One region of the Priestia sp. TRM10 genome, then DNA from elsewhere that is predicted to be linked to it. Evidence: riboswitches for the same ligand, from Rfam matches in the RefSeq annotation. Region 1 holds a riboswitch; each other region holds the start of a gene.
The links. Region 1 has a riboswitch for thiamine pyrophosphate ahead of ACK3CR_RS09585 (acetylornithine deacetylase). Riboswitches for the same ligand answer to the same signal wherever they lie in the genome.
Positions count from the first base shown of each region.

Region 2: it holds a riboswitch for thiamine pyrophosphate, as region 1 does, so the genes downstream of both, ACK3CR_RS01050 (3-oxoacyl-ACP reductase) here and ACK3CR_RS09585 (acetylornithine deacetylase) in region 1, are expected to answer to the same signal.
Region 3: it holds a riboswitch for thiamine pyrophosphate, as region 1 does, so the genes downstream of both, tenA (thiaminase II) here and ACK3CR_RS09585 (acetylornithine deacetylase) in region 1, are expected to answer to the same signal.
Region 4: it holds a riboswitch for thiamine pyrophosphate, as region 1 does, so the genes downstream of both, ACK3CR_RS06485 (Ykof family thiamine-binding protein) here and ACK3CR_RS09585 (acetylornithine deacetylase) in region 1, are expected to answer to the same signal.

Region 1 covers NZ_JBJZOT010000011.1:242,686-248,360, forward strand. Annotated here, with positions in the region: gene flgK (flagellar hook-associated protein FlgK) at 1-1,123, shown strand, start outside; gene flgL (flagellar hook-associated protein FlgL) at 1,137-2,018, shown strand; gene fliW (flagellar assembly protein FliW) at 2,100-2,534, shown strand; gene csrA (carbon storage regulator CsrA) at 2,546-2,773, shown strand; gene ACK3CR_RS09580 (hypothetical protein) at 2,857-3,114, shown strand; TPP riboswitch at 3,156-3,257, shown strand; gene ACK3CR_RS09585 (acetylornithine deacetylase) at 3,343-4,626, shown strand; gene tenA (thiaminase II) at 4,623-5,300, shown strand; gene ACK3CR_RS09595 (hypothetical protein) at 5,497-5,664, opposite strand.
Region 2 covers NZ_JBJZOT010000002.1:200,771-206,445, reverse strand. Annotated here, with positions in the region: gene ACK3CR_RS01060 (GntR family transcriptional regulator) at 1-418, opposite strand, end outside; gene ACK3CR_RS01055 (LLM class flavin-dependent oxidoreductase) at 1,054-2,361, opposite strand; gene ACK3CR_RS01050 (3-oxoacyl-ACP reductase) at 2,444-3,196, opposite strand; TPP riboswitch at 3,344-3,444, opposite strand; gene ACK3CR_RS01045 (class I SAM-dependent methyltransferase) at 4,092-4,799, opposite strand; gene ACK3CR_RS01040 (SDR family NAD(P)-dependent oxidoreductase) at 4,933-5,664, opposite strand.
Region 3 covers NZ_JBJZOT010000013.1:520,798-526,472, forward strand. Annotated here, with positions in the region: gene thiW (energy coupling factor transporter S component ThiW) at 1-443, shown strand, start outside; gene thiD (bifunctional hydroxymethylpyrimidine kinase/phosphomethylpyrimidine kinase) at 440-1,255, shown strand; gene thiM (hydroxyethylthiazole kinase) at 1,255-2,079, shown strand; gene thiE (thiamine phosphate synthase) at 2,054-2,683, shown strand; gene tenA (thiaminase II) at 2,712-3,401, opposite strand; TPP riboswitch at 3,485-3,586, opposite strand; gene ACK3CR_RS14000 (hypothetical protein) at 3,735-3,869, shown strand; gene ACK3CR_RS14005 (MerR family transcriptional regulator) at 3,902-5,104, opposite strand; gene ACK3CR_RS14010 (alpha/beta fold hydrolase) at 5,384-5,675, shown strand, end outside.
Region 4 covers NZ_JBJZOT010000007.1:264,430-270,104, reverse strand. Annotated here, with positions in the region: gene ACK3CR_RS06500 (sensor histidine kinase) at 1-782, opposite strand, end outside; gene ACK3CR_RS06495 (response regulator transcription factor) at 779-1,495, opposite strand; gene ACK3CR_RS06490 (DUF418 domain-containing protein) at 1,676-2,893, shown strand; TPP riboswitch at 2,961-3,064, shown strand; gene ACK3CR_RS06485 (Ykof family thiamine-binding protein) at 3,162-3,773, shown strand; gene ACK3CR_RS06480 (ECF transporter S component) at 3,770-4,378, shown strand; gene ACK3CR_RS06475 (ABC transporter ATP-binding protein) at 4,353-5,675, shown strand, end outside.

The DNA.
Region 1 (5,675 bases):
TGTTGAAGCAATTATGAACGATCAAGAAGGGTCAGGGCTTTCTGGAGCGATGGATGAATTTTGGAGCTCTCTTCAAGATCTTAGTATTAACCCAAATGATGAAGGAATTAAAACGGTTGTCCGTGAAAAAGCCGTTTCTTTAACAGATACATTCCATTATTTAAATAGTGCACTAACAACTGCACAAAAAGACCTTCAAGCAGAAGTAGATGGAGCCAGAGATGATATTAACTCTATTGCATCCCAGATTGCAGCTTTGAATCAGAAAATTGGTGAACTTGAGCCATCTGGTTACTTGCCAAATGATCTTTATGATCAACGTGATTTGCTTGTTGATAAGCTTTCAAGTTATATAGATATTAAAGTTGAGCGCACTTCGTCAGGCAGCGGAGCTAATAGAGCCGCTGCAGGTATCTATATGATTAAGATAGCTGGAAGCAGTGAAGCACTCGTACAAGGGAATATAGCAAATAAGATTGAGACAGTTTCTAACGGAAGGGAGCTAGAAATCCAGGTTAATGGTACAACTTTGTCTCCAACAGGAAGTTTTCAAAGTTTAATTCGTAACTTTGGCACAGATCAAAGTATCTATAAAACAACGATTGATCAGCTTGATCAGCTTGCACTAACTCTTGCAACAGAATTTAATAATATTCATGGAAATGGCTACAAACAAGATGGAGAAAAAGGGAGCGACTTTTTTACGTTTTCATCAGAAAATGCTTCAAGCACAATTACACTTTCAGATGACATTATGAAGAGTACGGATAATATAGCAGTTGGAGCTGACGGAAATAAGAAAAGTGATGGAGGAAATGCAGCAAAACTTGCTGAACTTTTAAATCCCAATGTTGGAAATGGAACGATTAGGTCTGCCTATAGTGAAATGGTTGGGGAGATTGGTGTAAAAGTCCAAAATGCTAATAGACTAAGGGAAAATAGTGAAAATATCAGAGATCTTCTTTCAGCAAAGCGAGACAGTGTTAGCTCGGTTTCTTTAGATGAGGAAATGACAAATATGATTAAGTTTCAACATGCATATAATGCAGCAGCAAGGAGTATGACGGTCATGGATGAGATGCTTGACCGAATCATTAACAATATGGGCGTTGTTGGCCGCTAGTGGAGGGAAAACGATGAGAGTAACACAGTCCATGATTTCTCAACATACGTTGCGTAATATGAGCAACAGCTATGAGAAACTAATGAATTTACAAGAACAAGCAACAAGTGGTAAGAAGTTGAACCGTCCATCTGATGACCCAATCGGTACTGTTAAAAGCTTAAATTACCGAACAAATTTAAACGAGAATAACCAATATAAAGAAAATTTTACAGAAGCCTACAAGTGGCTTGATAACAGCGATGGTTCTCTAGAAGAAGCAAATAAAGTGATGCAACGAATACGAGAGCTTACAGTGAGTGCTTCAAATGGAACAAAACTTGAAGACGAGCGAGAAGCTATTAGACTCGAAGTGAGCGGACTAAAAGAACATCTTGTTTCAATTGCGAATAAAAACATTGAAGGAAAGTTTCTTTTTAACGGAATAAATACTGGACAAGCGCCAGTAGATAATAAGAGTGGAACAATTGTTGTAGGAACTAGTGAGAAACCAATATCGATTGAACTGTCTAAAGGTCTTTCAATTGATGTTAGTACTGATGGAACGGGCGTTTTTAGTCAAGCTTTCTTTGATAATCTCACAAAGCTTGAAAAAAGTTTAGCAGAAGGTTCATCAGGGGAGGAAATTGGTGATCAACTTTCTGCAATGGATGAAAATATTAACGCTATTATAAGTGCTAGAACTCTCATCGGAGCTCGTACAAACCGTCTGGAAATTATGGAAACACGTTTAAACGAGCAAGGAGAACTTCTTGAAAAGAAACTTTCAGATGTAGAAGATATAGATTTTGAAAAAGCAATTATGGACCTACAAATGCAGGAGACTGTTCAGCGGGCAGCATTAGCTGTGGGAGCTAAAATTATGCAGCCAAGTTTAGTAGACTTTCTAGCATAATAGACAATAAAAAAGCTCGGCATTCGCCGAGCTTTCTGTTTAGAAATGTCAAAAATAACAATACTATAAAGTGGTGAAAAGATGAAAATAGCAACGAAATATCATGGGGAAATAGAAGTGAATCGAGAAGAGGTGATTACTTTTTCGAAAGGTATTCCTGGTTTCTTAGGAGAAAAGAAATTTACTCTTTTACCTCTCAATGATGAAGATGTCTTCTTTTTACTTCAGTCTTTAAAAACACCAGATTTAGCTTTTGTGATTGCAGATCCGTTTGCTTTTTATAAAGAATATGACTTCAACTTAGCTTCTCACTATATGACAGAACTTGATATTACCTCAGAGAAAAATGTAATGGTCTATGCTTTTGTAACAATGATGGACCCATTCCTGGAGTCTACTATCAATTTACAAGCACCGCTTATTTTAAATCGTGAACAAAAAAGAGGAAGACAAATTATTTTAACAGGCACGGATTATAAAACTAAACATCCACTCTTTCAGAAGATGGTGAAGTAGGGGGAATCTTTTTGCTTGTCTTAACAAGGAAAGTTGGCGAAAGTATCCGCATTGGAGAAGATATTGAACTGAAAATTGTAGATATTGATGGGGAACAAATTAAACTAGGGATCAATGCTCCCAAACATATTGAAGTTCATAGGCAAGAAGTGTACGAAGCAATCCAAACGGAAAATGAGCAAGCTGCAAGTCTTAAAGAAAATGTTATGAATATATTTAAGAATATGAACACTCCTTAAAAGGCTTTTTTAATAAAACGAGGCGACGTTCCTATATCATCCTAAATCTCTTTTTGTTAGTATTTCTATAAAGGAGGAACGCAATGTCTTATGGAAATTACGAACGAAATCTATCACTTTTCGTTATAGGTTTATTTTTTGCTTTCTTGACCGTTTTGTTTCCCCTTCTTGCGCTTATAACGTCGAGGGAACTTTTTTTAGACTTGATGGGTGTGACACTAGGAATTTCTCTTATCATTTGGGGTTTACATAAACTGAAAAGTTCAAAGGGAAAAGGACTTAGACGCATTTTAATTGGAGGAGCTATTTTTATCTTTCTTATGATTAAGCTGTTGCCATGAACGTTTGCAATAAAAAAAGTATTATGATAATAATAGAGAAGTAAGACTGCTAGGGGTGCCGTGAAAGGCTGAGAGAGACAAGTGTCTTGACCCTTACACCTGATCTAGGTAATGCTAGCGAAGGGAAGTGGTTGGCGAATTGTTTTATTTAGCATTCGTACATAATCACACCCCTTCACATTGTGAAGGGGTTTTTTCGTTTCCTTCGCTCTAATAAGGAGTGAAAGTATGGAACATATAGAAAAGATTTTAGGGGAAGTAGAGTTAAGAAAAGAAGAGTTAATCTCACTTATTGAGAAACTCGTAAAATTTAAAACGCCTGCCCCTCCTGCCCGTAATACAAAGGAAGCACAAGAATTTGTGGCAAAAAAGCTTAAACAAAATAAATTCGCAGTTGAAATGTGGGATGTTTATGAAAACGATCCAAATGTCGTGGGAGTTAAAAAGGGGAAGGATAGTGAAGAGTATAAAAGTTTAATTATTAACGGCCATATAGATGTGGCTCAAGTGGATGAAAACGAGCAGTGGGAACGTGATCCATTCCTTCCTTTTGTACGAGATGGATATCTCTTCGGCAGGGGAACTTCCGATATGAAAGGTGGATTAGGGTGCGCTCTTTTTGCATTAGAATTATTGGAAACTCACGGGATAGAACTCCCTGGTGATGTAATTTTTCAATCTGTGATTGGAGAGGAAGTAGGAGAAGCAGGAACAAAACAGTGCTGTGAAAGAGGGTATAGTGCTGATTTTGCACTTGTTGTAGATACAAGTGAAATGGTTATTCGTGGTCAGGGCGGCGTAATTACAGGATGGATTACGGTAAAAAGTGATCAAACGTTTCATGATGGAACAAGACGACATATGATTGCAGCGGGAGGGGAAACGGTCGGAGCGAGCGCAATTGAGAAAATGATGAAAATTATTAACTGGCTCAATGAACTCGAAAGACATTGGATGGTCACAAAAACTTATAATGGTTTTCTCCCTGGAACAACAACAATTAATCCTGCTGTTATTGAAGGAGGAAGACATCCTGCTTTTGTAGCTGATGAGTGTCGTCTATGGATTACAGTGCATTTCTATCCAAATGAAACCTACGAGAGTGTAACAAAAGAAATTGAAGATTATATTTTAAGAATGTCTCATGGTGACCTATGGTTAAGGAATCATCCCCCAAGCTTTAGGTGGGGGGGAGCATCAATGATCGAGGAAAGAGGAGAAATATTTCCTGCACTTGAAATTGATGAAACTCATGATGGAGTGAAAATGCTTCAGCATATCCACAAAGAGGTTTTGAAAAAACAAGTTGAAATAGAAATGTCTACCTCTGTCACAGACGGAGGATGGTTAGGGGAAGCAGGAATCCCAACCGTTATTTATGGACCAGGGGAAACAAAGTATGCACATGCTATAAATGAGCGAGTATCAATTGAGAGTTTAGTAGATTTCACAAAAGTATTAATTGAATTTATTTATAACTGGTGTCATACAAAAAAGGGGGAAAACAAATGATATTCTGTGAAGAACTTTATGCAAAAGCCAAACACATTTGGGACGCAAATCATAAGCATCCATTTGTTCAAGGGATCGGTCATGGTACTCTTCCAAAAGAAAGTTTTCGTCATTATATGATTCAGGACTATCTCTATCTCATTGACTATGCAAAACTTTTTGCACTTGGAAGTGTGAAAGCGACTGATGTTGAAACAATGGGTAAATTTGGAGAGATCTTGCATTCTACGTTAAATGTCGAAATGGATCTTCATCGGCAATATGCGAAAAAATTTGCTATTTCAGAGGAAGAGCTTGAAAATGCTCAGCCTGCTTCCTCAACACTTGCCTACACACATTATATGCTGCAAGTTGCGCAAAATGGTACACTTGCCGACCTTGTAGCAGCTCTTCTTCCTTGCATGTGGAGCTATAACGAAATTGGAAGGGAATTGGCTAAAATTCCAGGAGCTCTTGAACATGAATTTTACGGAGAATGGGTAGAGATGTACAGTTCAAAGGAATTTGGTGAACTTTCAAATTGGTTAAAAGACTTAATGAATAAATTAGCAATAGGAAAATCAGAGGAAGAAAGAAAGAAACTAGAGGAAATTTTTCTAAATACAAGTCGATTTGAATTTCTTTTTTGGGATATGGCTTATCGCGGAGAAACGTGGCCTGAAGATATTCAATAAAAAAGGCACCGTTCATTGAACGGTGCTAAACTTTGGCGTGAGCGAAATATATTATTAAGAGTAAATAGCGTTAATAATCTACTATCTCTACAATTCGTTTCAAAATTACATTTTTAAATTTTCAAAAGTTTCAATTGATGGAACTCCATAAGGGTAATGTAAAGTTTATACCTTTAAAGGGGCCCATGTCCTAAAATTAAACAGCCGCCTTTTCAACGATGAATTCGTCATTATAATAAATAACTTGAGAGAGAATCTTGCAAGAGCAGTTCTCTAACTTTCCTAGCGCTTCCTTTGCCTCATGTTCATCGTCAAACTCGTACATTTTTACGTCTTGGTCTGCATAAACAGTAATTACCCACACGTTTTGTTTTC
Region 2 (5,675 bases), on a different contig from region 1:
CTACTAGTCGAATTCGTTTGATATACACTACCTCTTCATAAGGTTTTATTCCTAACCTATTTGAAACCCATGTAGGGCTTGGAACTATTCTGTTAAATAATAGTTCTGTTCGTAGCTCCTGATCGAGATAAAATCCATTAACAAACTTATCTAAGTTTTCAATATTTGCTTCTAATTTCTCAGAAGTTGATATAAATGTGCCACTTCCTTTAATTCTGTTAAGTACATTTTCATCTACCAAGACTTGAACTGCCTGTCGAATTGTTAAACGTGATACATTAAACATTTTTGCTAATTCATCTTCAGTGTAAAATTTTTCTTTATTTTCCTCCATAAATTGCTTAATGATTACTCTTAACTGTTCAACAATTTGTACATAAATGGGTATAGTTGATTTTCGGTCTACTTTACAATTCATATAGGACTCCTTTTAATCCATGTAGATATCTAGATAATTTATAATCCCATGATATCAATGCTATATAAGATTGTAAATAAATCGAAAATTTTATAATTAATATAGATATCTATACAAATTATATTTTTATAATAGCAATAATTTATAAAACTGTAAATACATATAATTCAGAAAATAATATAGATATCTATACAAATTCATTTTATGATGTCTTTATCATCGGGTTTTTCTAACTTATATGAATTGTATTAGAAGAATTATTGGTTTTATATAAAATTAGTTAACATAAAATATATTCGAGGAAGTAAAAAAGCGCAAACCTGTCCAATAACAACAAGTTTGCGCTTTTTTTTTTCATTTATATAGACTTTTACGGACGTATAAAACCATTTAGACTTACTTTTCCTCTTTACTAATTTTTGTATAACTAATCATTCATTTTAATGAAAAGTAACTATTTACTTTTTATGGTCCATTAATTATAAATAAGGATTTAGCAAGTAATAAATAAACAATTGTTAAAATGATAATGCATTAATAAAATAGTTATTTAACTTACAAGAAGATTCTCAAGTTTTTATACTAATACCAACATCTTATCTCTTCAACTAGTACAGTTATTTTATAATAATTTATCATGTTAATCCTAAATGTTCACGGAAGGTATGACCTTCATATTTCTTTCTGAAAATACCTCTTTTTTGCATTTCAGGAACAATTAGTTCAACAAAATCTTCTAAACTACCGGGTAATGTAGGAGGCATAAGATTAAATCCGTCAGCTACACCAGCTTCAAACCAGACTTCCATCTGATCCACAATTTCGTCGGGTGTACCTATCAATGTGTGATGTCCACCGCCTGCATTAAGATATCCTAATAATTCTCTTACTGTAGGTTGTGTATCATTAATAATTTCGAGTATCGTTTCGTAACGTCCAACTGGACCAGTAAATTCTTCTACTGGGGGTAATTGAGGTACTTCTTTATCAATTTCCCAATTAGAACAGTCTTGTTGAATAAAGAAACTCAACTGTTTTAAAGCTATTTCAAGAGGTAATTGCTCATCTAATGCTGCTTTTTTAGCTAAAGCTTCTTCATGAGTATGACCTACATAGGTTACTAAGCCTGGAAATACTTTAATATGTCTATTGCTGTCTTCGCTTTGTTTAACTTGTTCATCTAATTTTTCACGAAATCTTTTTGCTTGCTTTAAGTTCCACGACACTGAATAGACTGCATCGGCATATTTTGCGGCTAATGCAATGCCTTGTTTAGATGCCCCTGCTTGCATTGATACTGGTTTGCCTTGCGGACTTTTTGGCGTAGTGGATGGGCCATACACTTTAAAATAGGTACCATCATGATTAAAAGGCTGAATGTTTGAAGGATTTATCAATTTTCTTTCTTCTCGATGATGTAGAAACTCATTACTGTCCCATGAAAGAAATAACTTATTCATTAAAGCAGCGAATTCATCTGCCTTCTCATAGCGTTTATCATGAGAAGGTAGTTTTTCCATACTATGATTTAACGCCTCTAAATCAGTCATTGACGTAACGAGATTCCAACCAACACGTCCTTTCGTAATATGGTCTAAACTTAATAGTTGTCGTGAAGCTGTGAAAGGATTAGAAAAAGTACTTGAGATTGTTGAAACTAATCCCACATGATTTGTCACTTGAGAAATAGCAGTTAAATTGACTACTGGATCAAACCAAAATGCTGGCATATCACTAGAATGTTTACCTGGAAATGATTGATTATCAGCAAAGAATACTGCGTCAAAGTAACCTTTTTCCGATAATTTAGCTAAGTCTTGGTAATAGGAAATGTCTCCAATACGTTCAACGCTTGAGTCAGGCATTAACCAAGCAGCTTGATGGTGGCCACAACCATACAGCAAAACACCTAAGTGTAGTTGTTTTTCTTTAGTTTTTGTCATTTCTTCACACCTCAAAATACATCATTATTAATTGTCTTGTATACTCCCTTTTTTGAAGGCTTATCTATGGTAATTTAAGCTATTAGTTCATTGTTAAACCGCCATCTACTGTGAAATTTTGACCTGTAATACCGTTCGCATTTTCCGAAGATAAATAAGCGACCATATTGGCTACATCTTGAGGTGTGGTCACCTTCTTCAATGGCGTTGATTGAGCAATTAAATCGAACACTTCTGGTGTTGTAACAGCACTGGCGTCAGTCATTTTTAATAATCCACCTGAAACTACATTCGCTTTTATACCATGTAGTCCTAATTCAGAAGCGATATTACGTGTAAAACCTATTAATCCAGCTTTAGCTGTTGTATATTCGTGGTAGGGTACAACAGGATTTTGATATAAATTAGTACCTATACTGATAATACTTCCATTTTGTCGTTCAATAAATTGAGGTATGACGCTTTGAACTACATTAAATGCTGCTTTTAAAGTACCATCTAGTTGTTTTTGATAATCATCCCAAGTGAGTTCTGTGAAGGTTTTCTGTTTGTTTGGATCAAATTTGAAGTCTACTAATGCATTGTTGACTACAACATCTATTTGACCAAAATATTCCGTTGCTTTTTTTATCATTTTATCTACTTCTTTACGATTGGTTACATCAGCCCGAATTGCAATAGCATTCTCTTCACCAATCTCAGAAACGAGCTTCTCAGCAGCATCTTTGCTTGTATAGTAATTGATAACCACTTGAAATCCTTGTTGTGCCAATGTCTTTACAATAGTTGCTCCTAAACCTCTACTACTCCCTGTTACTAATACTGTTCTAGTCATCATAACAACTCCTATATTTTTAATTTTGATGAAACTTAAATAATAAAATGATAGATAAAATAAAAAATACGCAACCTTCCCATAGGAAAATTGCGTAAAAACAAATAACTACATATTAAGAATAAGGCACAATCGCTCTTTAAGTATGTATTAGAGTTTACACTTTCCTACGCTAGTTTCAGCTAGTTCAGGTTCAAAGGGTTTGAGTTAATACTCATCTCAGTTAAATAACACCCCTAGTGCATATATTTAAGTTATATTCAATGTTATAGTTTTAATAAATTCATGTCAAGAAAATATGGCTAGTTAAAATATTTCTATAACTTTGTTATTCTAAAATTAACATTACTGAATTTTTGATTCAATTCTAGTTTATATAAAACATGTTCCATGTAGTAAAAAAGCGCAAAACTGTTTAACAACAAGTTTACATTTATTCCCATAACGAACAGACATAATGGTCATATCCATTAATTACCTTTCCACTTCATAAAAAGTGAATTCAAACAGATAGTTCACAAAGTGAACGTCCATAAAAGTGTACTTCTACAGACGGATTTGTTTTAAGAGAAATCTATTCTTTTCAATGTCTGTTTAAGTCTAAAAATAATTACAGACGTTTTCTAAAATATATATACTTTAATGAACGTTTTTAGCGAAATGATTGAAAATAAAAGAGCCGTTCTAGATTAGAAATTAGAAATGTTATTGACCATTCAATAATACATACACTTTGCGTAAGGATAGCCTTTCTCATTTGTTCTTTATTTGCTCCAGTAAAAAACGAAAGAATTCAGAGGTACAGTAAGTAGTCCAATAAGCGACAATCTATTATGAACATAGTCTTTTATTAAATAAAAAAGCTCCCCATTTTAAAATAGGAAGCTTTTTTATTCTATTTTTTATAAATAACGAGCATTTCGGTTGCTTTTGGCATAAATCGAAATGTTGTTGGAAGGAGCTTTATTTTCACGTGCTCGTTTTCTAGCGTTTCGATTAGACTATTTAAATATGGATAAATCTCATGATTAAATCCAACAAGCGGATAAATTCGAATTTCTCCACCTTTTTTCGTTACCCTAATCATTTCTCTCACTGCTTTTATGTGAAATTCAAAATCAAATTGTGCTTCATATAAAAAAAGGAAATGATTGCATAACAAGAGAGAAAAAGTCTGATCTGAAAAAGGCAAATGCGGGAGCGCTCCGTGAAAAAAGCGTTGATCTTTTTCGTTTTGCGTATATTGCTTCATAAATAAGGAAAACGAGTCTCTTCGAATTTTATCATGTTCTTCTAGCGTCTTATAGGAATCCCATAAAAGAGTTCGAGCCCCTTTTTTAAGCTTACGACTAGCTTCTTGGATTTCTTCTTCGCCGTGTTTTCTCATCTCTCGTGGGGATAGATTATACAAAGGATCTACTGCGTAAGCATCATATCCCTTACGATAAGCGCTTGCTGCGAAAGAAGAAGCTCCTGCAGCCACATCTAACACTTTTCCGGCTTTAAATTGTTCCATCTTCAAGTCAAACATCTTTTCATACTCTTCGTAAGATCTGCACGTCATAGCAACGCCAACTTGTTCATAAAATACATTTTTACTCATCTTTACGATCTCTCCTCTACTCTACTAAACTCTGCTCAATGTTAGAAAGGTCTAACAGCTATCATTATAAAACTATCTTCCATATATTTCAACAAGCGATTAAAATATAGGTTTCTTCTTTTTATTATGAATTCTATCTTAAATATCCTCCATTGTTGAGATCAAATGTTGCTCCTGCATAGTGCTTAGATTTGTCAGATAAGAGAAAGAGAACCGTTTCAGCTACATCTCTAGCTGTAACAGGTGTTTGGATGAGCTGACTGTTCCAATATTCTTGCTTTCGCCACTTTGGAATACTCTTCATCATCGTTGTATCAACCATTGTGGGCGCAACAGCATTTACTCTAATATGTGGGGAGAAGTTTACTGCACAGCTTTTTGTTAATCCTAAGATAGCGGCTTTTGACATCCCATAAATGGCATCAGAGCTTCCTTCCATTCCTGATACTGACGACATATTCACAATTGTTCCCTTTTCATTATTCCCCATCAGCTTCTTTGCAAAAAACTGTGAAAAATAGACGGCTCCTTTAACATTAATATTTAATACAGAATCAATGCTTTCTTCGGTGTAATCTAATATATTTTGTGCAAGATAAATCCCTGCATTATTTACTAGGGCATGTACTTCCCCGCCTCTTTCATCAATCCATTCAAAAAAGCGAACAACTTCTTTATAAGAACTAACGTCTATTGTATATGTAGATAAGTTGATGTTTTTCATTGATCTTTCTAGCTCTACTAAAGCTTCCTCATTCACGTCACAAGCAATAATTGAAGCTCCTTCCTCTAAGCAAAGTCTCACAATCTCTTTTCCAATACCTGCTCCTGCTCCAGTTACAATTACTCTTTTATTTTTTAGCAAGTTCAAAACTC
Region 3 (5,675 bases), on a different contig from region 1:
GTCATCTTTTTTACATTCCGCTTGGGTTTGCAAAGATATTTCCGTTACAGCACGTGATTAACGTGCTTTCTGCTGTATTATTAGGTCCTTTTTACGCGGTTTTATGTGCGTTTGGAACATCGCTTTTACGCAACTTGTTTGGGACAGGTTCAATTCTTGCTTTCCCAGGAAGTATGATTGGTGCCTTTTTAGCAGCGTTTTTATATCAGAAAACGAAGAACATGGCGCTCACTGCGTTAGGAGAAGTCGTTGGAACAGGGATTATCGGGGCCATAATAGCGTATCCTTTTGCCCTTCTTTTTCTAGGGAAAAACGTCGCTCTCTTTGCTTTTGTTCCATCATTTATTATGAGCTCGTTTGGTGGGGCTTTACTTGGCTATATCTTTTTACGTGTACTTATAAAACGAAATGGAATTGAAAATTTAAGGAGGCTAAATTCATGAAAACATCTTTAACAATTGCAGGCTCTGACAGCTCAGGAGGAGCAGGGATTCAAGCAGATTTAAAAACTTTTTCAGCACTTGGTACGTACGGAATGAGCATCATTACTGCAGTTACTGCTCAAAATACGAAAGGTGTTCTTTCTGTGCAAGATATTTCGCCAAACATTATTGAAGATCAGCTTGATGCTATTTTTACAGATATTAAAGTTGATAGTGTGAAAATTGGAATGCTCTCAACGGTTGAAACAATTAAAGTAGTTGCTAAAAAACTGAAAGAATACAATGCCCCGCATGTTGTATTAGACCCCGTGATGATTTCAAAAAGCGGCTATGACTTGCTTCACCCAGAAGCTGTTGAGGCATTAAAAGAAGAACTATTGCCTCTTGCATCAGTTGTAACACCGAACGTTCCTGAAGCCTGCAAACTTACAGGAGCAGAGATTAAGACAATCGAGGAGATGGAAGATGCAGCACGCCTTTTAATAAAGGAAGGTCCATCAGCCGTTTTAATGAAGGGCGGACATTTAGAAGAAGAACCAACAGATGTTCTTTTTAATGGAGAAATGTTCACACACTTTTATGGAAAGAGAATTCAAACAAAAAACACGCATGGCACAGGTTGCACGCTTTCAGCTGCCATCTCAGCAGGATTAGCACGAGGATTAGCCCTTGAAGATGCGGTAAAACAAGCAAAAGAATATATTACAGGAGCTATTAAGAATAGCTTAAACATCGGAAGCGGACATGGCCCAACTCATCATTTTTATGATCTTTACGAAAAAGCGGGCGTCTATAAAGAGGAGAGAGTCTAATGATGAAACAAAGAATTAGTGAGTTGTTAAAGGAAACAAGAGAAAAAAATCCTCTTGTTCATCATATTACAAATGCTGTGACAATTAATGATTGTGCGAATGCAACACTCGCTGCTGGCGGTTCTCCTGTTATGGCAGATGCTATTGAAGAAGTAGAAGAAATGACGTCTATTTCTTCTGCACTTGTCATTAATTTTGGGACAATCAAAAAAGAGTCTCTTGTTGCAATGGAAAAAGCAATGAGAAAAGCAAATGAAAAAGACATTCCCGTTGTCTTTGATCCTGTTGGAGTTGGGGCTACAACATATCGTACGAAATCTGCTCAGTGGCTGTTAGAGCAAGTAAAGGTAACGGTTATTAGAGGAAATGTTTCTGAAGTGGCCTCTCTTATTGGAGTAGAAGCTAAAACCTCAGGCGTTGATGCTGGAGAAGTTGATGAAGATAAAACTACAATTGCTAAAAAAACGGCCAAAAAGTATAACACTGTTGTTGTCATAAGTGGAGAAATTGACGTTATTACAGACGGAGAGCGTGTCGTCTACGTAGAGAATGGTCACCAGATGTTAACGCGTGTAAGTGGGACAGGATGTATGACAGCATCTATTATTGGCTGTTTTGTTGGAGCAAGTGGGAGTGTGTTAGAAGGAGCGCTTGCTGGTATTTCCTATATGGGACTTGCTGGAGAAAGAGCCGTAAAGCGTCTTAAAGAAGGAGAAGGGGTTGGCACTTTTAAAATTAATCTTTTTGACGAACTATCAACACTTACGAGTACAACGTGGGAAAAAGAGGTGAAAATGTATGAAGCAAAACAACCTATCTTATAAAATGTATCTTGTTACAGATTTGTTTGGGGGAACAGAAGAAGAACTTTTAGCAAAAGTGGAAAAAGCGCTTGAAGGAGGGGTAACGCTCGTACAGCTTCGTGAAAAGGAAGCGGACGGAAAAGAGTTTTATGAGCGTGCCCTCCGGCTTAAAAAGCTTCTTGATCGATTTCACGTTCCGCTCATTATTAATGACAGGGTAGATGTAGCACTTGCTGTTGGGGCTTTTGGCGTACACGTTGGGCAAGATGATTTGCCACTAAAAGTTGTGCGTTCTCTTGTAGGAGATATGATTGTTGGCGTATCTGTCCGAACAGTTCAAGAAGCGAAAAAAGCAGTTGAGGACGGAGCAGATTATATCGGAGTTGGCGCAGTTTTTCCGACAAGCACAAAACTTGATGCAAAAGGAATTACAAAAGAAGAGCTGACTGAAATTACGGGAAGCGTACGTATTCCAGCTGTTGCAATTGGTGGAATTACAGCTGGAAACATTGAAAAATTAAATGGAACAGGTATTAAAGGAGCTGCTGTTGTGTCAGCTATTTTAAAAAATCAAGATCCAAAGAAAGCAGCGGAAGAACTAAACGAGAAATTAGATATTCAATAAAAAAGAGAGACAGGTGTCTCTCTTTTTTTTATGCTTCTACAGGGTTCATTTCACTTGGCCACTGCTGTTTTTGATAAGCCATATCCCAGAATAAATACTCAAGCTCACAGCTTTTAATGAAATGATCTTTCATTTTTTCTTTTTCACGCTCTGAAGCGCCTTCTGCCCACTGATCTAAGAGAGCGCAAAGCTTATGTGTGACAGAGTCCATTTCTTTTTTGCCATAAAACATAATCCATTCATAGAAAGGATGATCTTCTGTTGGATTGTGTTTCTCAATTAGTTTTTGACCAATTTCTAAGTATGTCCATGGGCAAGGAAGAAGAACCGCGATGATTTCTCCAAGCGAGCCTGTTTGAGCAACGGTTGTCATATGGTTAATATAATGATGTGCACCAGGTGCTAGTGGTTTTGCTTGAAGATCTTCATATTTAACTCCTGCAACATCACAGAAATTGTGATGAGGATGAACTTCGCTATGAAGCACAAAATTGATTTGTTCATTAAAAAGTTCCATCTGTTCACGATTTTCACAGCGTGAAATAGCAACGCCATATACGCGGCAGAAAGAAGTTAAATATTCGAAATCTTGACAAACGTAGTGAATAAGAGCGTCTTTTGGAACGTTTCCTTCTCCAATTCCTTTCACAAAAGGGTGATTGAAAATTGTTTCGTAAACAGGTGCTGCAACGTGACGAAGTTCTTGACTAAAAGACATCATTTTTCCTCCTTATAGTGGAAGGCCAAAAGGGAAAGGAAATAAAAAACCACTCTTCATAACAAGAGTGGACAACGAGCGAAAAAACGCTGCTGCCACTTTCCTACGCTGGTATAAACCAGATCAGGTTCAAAGGGATTAAGAAAGCTCTTATCTCAGCCATTACGGCACCCCTAGTGGACTTCCTATGTAATTGCACTTAGTATAACATGATTTTTCCATCTTTGTATATCCCTTATCCGGAAATGTTTGTAAAGCTTCAAATTAGGTTATGAAGGCGAGTATTCTCGCCCATATTAAAAGGGAAAGCAGTATAAAAGGAGGAGAATGGCGATGACAAAGCGTAATCAAAAAACAAAGTCTGGTTTACAAAGTGTGAACAAAACGAATAAAATGGAAATCGCACGTGAAATAAATGAAAATCCTAAAAGCACCCATACATCTGTAGAAAAAACAAATCCACGCTAAGAACGAGAGCCCATTTGGCTCTCGTTCTTCCTTTATTTCCAAAACCTCCACCATGATTTGACTTTTTCTTCTTCTTCAGCTGCTGCTGTTTGTCTAAAATTATGAACAAAGTCGTGGAAGAGGCGCTCACGCTCTTCGATATCTTGACGATGCATTTGTCTGTCATGCTTTAGTTCATTTACATATGCTGCTCTATCACGTTTAATAGAATCAATTAAATCTTTCATTTCATCTGCTTTCCAGTCTGAACGCTTCGTCATCTCATGAGCAAACGAGCGAAGTTCAAAGCTTGTCGACTTTGAATTTTCTTCTAACTCATGAACCATTTTTTTCATCTCATCCATTGAACTTCCCGATGACTGTTCAATATTTGTAAGCCAATGTTTGAGCTCAGCTTGTCTGTCTAATGCTTCTGCTGAAACTTGTTCAACATACCCCTGCATTTCTTCAGTTGTTTCTTCACTTATTTTTGTTAATCGGCTTGAAACATGTTTGAGCTCTCTCTGCACTTCTTTCGACGTTTGTTCACCAGATTCAGAGACAACCGCATTAATCGCTTCAATTGCTTCTACTGTCTGTTCATTGTTATGTTGAAGCTGTTCTTTTACTTCAGAAATAATTTCATTTCTCACTTCACCGCGAATTTCATTTCTGACCTCTGTTAAAAGTTCGCGTTTGAATGTATCGAAAGCTTCAAATACATCTTTGTATGTTTGAACTTTTTCAACCAATTCACTTTTTACTTGATTTACAGGCTGAGGAGTAGAGTCTACTGGGCGCATTGTAGAAAGTTCCTCGTTCTTTTTCTTTTCTTCCTGCTGAAGGCGCTGGCGTTCACGTTCAGCTTTAATACGCTGTTCAACGACTCTTTGCTGCTTTTTTTGATCGATAGAAGAAGGAGGTGGTGCTTGTTTTTTTTCATTGTTATTTTCATTAAGAGAACTGTTATGTTTAGCAAAGGATAAGACATTAGACTGCTCAGTACTATTTTGTGAGGATTCTGGTTTCTGCTTCGCCTTTTTAAGAAACAGCTTAATTTCTTCTTTTTTTGTTTTCTTTCCGTACATGTCTTTTAACGTTCTCAGCATTTGGAGCTCTTCTTCTGTATAAATGCGTGCACCTTGTTTTGTGCGAGGAATGTAAAAAAATCCGTCGAGTTCTTTTTCCCATTGTTTAATAATTCTTGGCGGAACATTGACCTTTTTAGCAGCTTCTTTCGTCGTATACGTTTGCATTTTACTCACTCCTCCTCAAGCGGGTTACGTCAGTTTTTATTAAAAAATCCATTATTGGTATCGTTATGTTTTCATCTTGTCTTTTTATGCTAATACACTATTCCTTCAATTAAGCCTCATTTTCCTGCTGAAAGACAAAGGTTGTCAAAACTAGTGTTTGTTTGCTACAACTAAAATAAAAAGAAGAGAAATTTCGACTTATAGTGTCACCCTTTTTATTTTGATTTTCTTCTGATAAAAAGAGAATACTGATATAAAATGGAGAAAGAGGAGGATGACATGTATAGTTTTCAATCGCTAGACAAAGAACAGTTTCCATTTCCAACTTTGTATCGGCAAAAGGAAGAATATCATCAAATTACGGACTATCTTCAGTTTTATAAGCTAGATGTGTCAAACCTTCAGTATGAGTTCGGTTTTTTTGACCATCGTTCACAATCTTTCTTCATGCAGCGTTTTCGTCCCGAAAATAAGCGTGGAACAATTGTAGTTCTTCACGGCTATTATGATCATAGCGCAACATTAAAGCATGCTATCCGCTATTTTACAAATATGAAATATGAAGTTATAT
Region 4 (5,675 bases), on a different contig from region 1:
AAGATGTGTATGGCATATTCTTCAAACGATTGAGCATTGCTATATGGAAATTGAATCTGGGTATCATGCGGGACATTTACAACCCATGTTCTTCCTGTATCTTTATCATAGCGAGAAGAAATGTCTGTTTCATATCTTGCATCATATGTGGCATTAGTTGTTAAATCTTCTAAAGTATATTGATCCTTACTATAAATAGTTTTATTGAAGGAGAATTCCTCTTCTCCATCTTTGCTAAACACTTGAAGAGAGGCATCGTTTTCTCTTAACTCTTTTTTTAACTGTTCTGGAAGTATCAACTCGCCTTCTACAACTTTTCCATCCTGTTTAGCTTTTTCAATCCATTGCTCAGCTTTTGGTTTTTCACCGTAAAGAAGCGTATACTTCTCACTGCTTCCTCGATAAAGAAAAAGTTGATAGTTTGACTCAGTTCTTCTTTCCCATTTATCTGCAAGTTCTGCTGGATTGTAGCGTGTTGGAACATCACTAGGAGTATAAAAAGAGGCTTTTACATGCCCTTTATTATCTAATACTTGGAGCCAGCCTCCATGTTCTTTAATAGCATCTAAATATTTTTGGCTGAATTTTACTTCTCCTTCTCCTTCCTCCATAAAATCTCCCATGTATTCAAGGCCACCTCTAGCAAAATCTCGCTTCATTTCATACTCTCCCATACCAAACCCAAGAAACATAAAAGCACCAAAAGTAACAAGAAGAACTAGTATCATAGAAAGTAACGATTGCCATCCATAATGGAAAATAAACCTTCCTTTTAATTTCATGACAAAGTTCCTTCTGTCATAAGCTTATAGCCAAGTCCTCTTACCGTTACTAGATGTTTTGGCTTACTTGGATTTTCCTCAATTCGTTCCCGAATGCGACGAATATGAACCATTACCGTGTTTTCATCACCTTCAATAATCCGTTCGTTCCATACTTTCTCATAAATTTGCGCTTTGCTAAACACTTGGTTTGGATGCTTACAAAAAAAGAGAAGAAGCTGAAAAACTTGAGCAGGACACTCTATTCTTTGCCCTTTTACTGTAAGCTCTCCTGCTCGTTCACAAAGCACAACATTTCCAAATGAAAACTGTTCTTGCTCACGTGTGACTTCTGCTTCATTTAACCCACGACGTCTTAGCTGTGCTTTAATACGAGCCACCACTTCAAGTGGATTAAATGGTTTTGTAATATAGTCATCTCCTCCAATCGCAAATCCTGTTAATTTATCAAGATCTGACTGACGTGCCGTTAAAAATAAAATAGGGGCATTTGTAAGCTGTCTAATTTGCGGACACAAATCAAATCCAGAGCCATCTGGAAGCATAATATCTAACACAATTAAATCAAACTGTTCTTGCTTACAATATGAAAACGCGTCCTTTACGTTATGAGCTATTTTAATATTTGAAAATCCTTCTTTCTTTAGCACAACACTAAGCATTTCTGTTAAAGCCTTCTCATCATCAACAAGCAATATTTTTTCATTGTTCATCACTAACACTCCTTGGAACATTATTCCTAATAATCCAATCGTAGCATTATCCTAAAAAATTGAGAATTACTTTTTATGACTATTTAACCATAATTAAGGTATTGTTAAGCTAGTAGTTGAAGGCTGGTAATGTTCATACGATATAGTGGAGTTAGAACTTATATAAAGGAGATTAAATATATGAAAAATGCTCTTTCCCCTCTCAGAGGTGCTGAACGAATTTCTTCTGTTGATACAATGAGAGGCTTTGCGCTCTTTGGAATTTTGCTTGTTAATATGCTCATTTTTCAATATGGACTATTTGGTGAATATGAATATATTGAAACATCTCAAGGATTGGAAAAGATTTCAGCCTCCTTCATTAATATTTTTGGTACTGGAAGCTTTGTAACCCTTTTTTCTTTTCTATTTGGATTTGGTGTTATGATTTTAAGAGATCGAAGTCGAGAAAAAAAGCGACGTTTTTGGACCGTTTACTTACGTCGTCTCCTTCTTCTTCTCGCATTTGGACTTTTACATGGAACTTATATTTGGGAAGGCGATATTTTAACATCTTACGCTTTATGTGGCTTTTGTTTATTTTTGTTTCTCTGGTGCAAACCAAAAGTATGGCTTACAATTGCTCTTGTGATTATCGGTTTAATGAGCGCTTTTTCATTTATTCCTGTTGAAGAAGGAAGTGAAGATACTCTTGTAACAAGTCCTTCCTACCTTGCACAAGAAAAAGAGGTATATTCAACAGGCTCTTATAGTGAAGTTGTTCATTTTAGAAACAATAGTATGCCTTTTGAAGATACAAGCGATGGAGAGATGATTGCTTTTGGTTTCTTTAGTGTTCTTGCTTCTCTTCCTATGTTCTTTTTAGGAGCGTATGTTGCAGCTAAAAGGTGGCTACATGAAGCAGATCGCTATGTTTCTCTTTATAAAAAAATGTGGTGGATTTCTCTTCTTATTGGATTTCCATTAAAGATCGTCCCACAATTTATGCAAAATGAAAGTTTAGAAGGTCTTAGTGCTTCATTAGGAGCTCCTCTTGTCGCCATCTTTTATATTTCAAGCATTGCTCTTTTAACCTATAGTAAACGATGGAAAAAACTATCAAATGCGTTAGCTCGAGCTGGAAAACTTTCTCTAACAAACTATCTTTCTCAATCCATCTTCTTCACCTTCCTTTTTTATGGATATGGATTTGGATTATTCGGCAAAGTAGGGGTTACAAGCGGTATCGTATTTACCATTGTTTTCTTTACGATTCAGCTTTTCCTTAGCAAACTGTGGCTCCAGTTCTTCATCATTGGACCTTTGGAATGGATTTGGAGACTTTGGACATATTTGAAGATTCCTAGCATTAGAAAAAAGAAAACAAAGCGGCCTACGCAAATTTCCGCTGGTTTGTAATCTATCTTTCTATTTACAAAAAAGCATCTTTCTTTTATGATGTGTATAAGCGAAAAAACTGTATAGTATAACGCACTAGGGGTGCTAATTAGCTGAGATGTGAACTTTTGTTCCGATCCCTTATAACCCGATCTAGATAATACTAGCGTGGGGAAGTGTAGCAATATACGACTTTTATGTTGATTGACTCTACATTTTTGTCTATGTGACTGCATCTTCCTTAAGATGCAGTTTTTTTGTGTTTATAAACTTTTAGGAGGAAGTAGAAATGAATGAACAGCTTTGCGGAACAAGCAGAATCTATGGATGTCGCTTCTCTCTTTATCCAATGTGCGATAACTTTATTGAAGTGATTAAAACGGTGCTAAGAGAGGTTGATACATCAAAAGTATGGATTAAAACGGATAATGTGAGCACATGTGTACGCGGACGGAATGAACATGTTTTCGATGTTGTAAAAGCTATTTATCTTCACGCAGCTAAAACAGGTGTTCACGTTGTATTGAATGGTTCTTTCTCTGTTGGTTGCCCTGGAGACTCTGAAGGTGATGTTTACTTATCCGAAGATGATGTGCTCTTAAACGAGGAGAAAAGCAAGGATATTTCGATTGAAACAGCTATGCAGTTCGCTCTTTATCCGATGGGGATTTCCCACTACATGGACGTAATTATGGATGGCGTTAAAACAGCAAAAGACGAGGGAGTATTTGTTGCTGGTGTTCACTATGCAACACATCTTGATGGAGATACACACACTATTTTCCGGACAATTAAGGATGCTTTTCTTTCTTCCCAAAAAGAAGCAAGTCACGTTGTGATGACCGTCAACTTATCAGCAAACAGCCCTTCAACAAAAAGAAAGCCTGGTGATGGAAAATGACAAAGAGCTGGAAACTAAAAGAAATTGTCGTAATGTCTGCATTAGCTGTTGTGTTTGCTGTTGTGTACCTTCTTTTCACACAGCTTGGAAATGTGTTGTTCGGAATGTTCGGACTCTTAGGATATGAATTTATTTTCGGAATATGGTTTATTGTTTCAATTATTACAGCATATATCATTAGAAAACCAGGAGCAGCCCTCATTTCAGAAACAATTGCTGCTGCTGTTGAACTGCTGATTGGAAATGCCTCAGGTCCTCGTCTTCTTTTAACAGGAGTTGTGCAAGGAATAGGCCCTGAGCTTGTATTCGCAGCTACTGGTTGGAAACGATACTCACTGCCGATTCTTATGCTAGCTGGTATGGGAGCCTCTGTAACAAGCTTTATCATGGGCTATTTCTTGTCAGGCTACAATGCTCTTGATCCTTCTTATGTTAGTACAATGCTTGCTGTCCGACTTGCCAGCGGAGCTCTTCTTGCTGGTTTACTTGGTAAATGGTTAAGTGATCAACTGGCAAACACAGGGGTTTTAAATGGTTTTGCTCTTGGAAAAGAACGTAAAAAACGGGTGGGAACAAAAAATGATCGAAAATCAACTGCCTCTTAAAGTTAAAAATTTAAGTTTTTCATTTGAAGAAGATGAAGAAAAAAAGCTACAGAATATTTCCTTTTCAGCGTCTAAAGGTGACAGTATTTTTGTATTAGGCCCAAGTGGTGCAGGCAAAAGTACTCTCACGCTTTGTCTTAATGGATTATATCCAGAAGCTGTTGATGGTAGTTTGAAGGGAGAGGTACAGATTTTTGGAAGAGATCTTTCTTCCTTTGAAGCCGGAGAAGCCTGCCAACGCGTAGGGGTAGTATTTCAAAATCCAGATAATCAGTTTTGTATGTTAACGCTTGAAGATGAAGTTGCTTTTGGGCTTGAAAATATTAACTATCCAAAAGAAAACATGGAAGAGCGTATTGATGAAATACTCTCTCTTGTTGGACTTCTTCCTTATAAACAAAGCTCTATTTCAATTCTATCTGGAGGTCAAAAACAAAAGCTAGCACTTGCTTGTGTGCTCGCTCTTCAACCAGACATTCTTATTCTAGATGAACCAACTGCAAATCTTGATCCTGCTTCAACGAAAGAACTTGTTTCACTCGTCTCAACGCTACAGGAGGAATATAAATTTACGCTTTTAGTTATTGAACATAAATTAGATGATTGGGTTCATCTCATAAAGCGCTGTTTAGTTTTTAATAAAGATGGCGAAATGATTCTTGATACTTCGTTAGAAGACTGTTTTAAACATCATTATGAACTTTTGATTGAACACGGGACATGGATTCCACATATTAGTTCTCTTGCCTATACAGGAATTGAACAAGGCTGGTACAAAAAAGGCGCTCTCCCACTTTCAATGGAAGAGTTTCTAAAAGGACTTCAGTCTTCTCCTCCCTTTTTCAATAGGAAGAAAAAGAAAAGAGAAAAAGAAACGCTTATTGATGTTCAAGATGTTTCTTTTTCTTATCAAAAGAAAGAGCCTTTCCTTCTTAACAATCTTTCGTTTAAGATTGGCCGAGGTGAAATCGTAGCTCTTGTTGGAACAAATGGCGCTGGAAAGTCTACGCTCTCCACCTTGCTTTCTCGTTTAAAAAAACCTTCTTCAGGTCAAATTTTATTAGAAAATAAGAATTTAAAAGAATGGGATGAAAAAACACTTCGTCAAAAAACAGGCTATGTTTTTCAAAACCCTGAGCATCAGTTCGTAACAGATAGTGTTTTTGAAGAAGTAGCATTTGGCCTTCGGCTGCAAGGTTTACTAGAAAAAGAGATAACAGAGAAAACGAAACATGTGCTAGAGGCGTTCCGACTTCTGCATGTTAGAGATCAAAATCCCTTTTCACTAAGTCAAGGT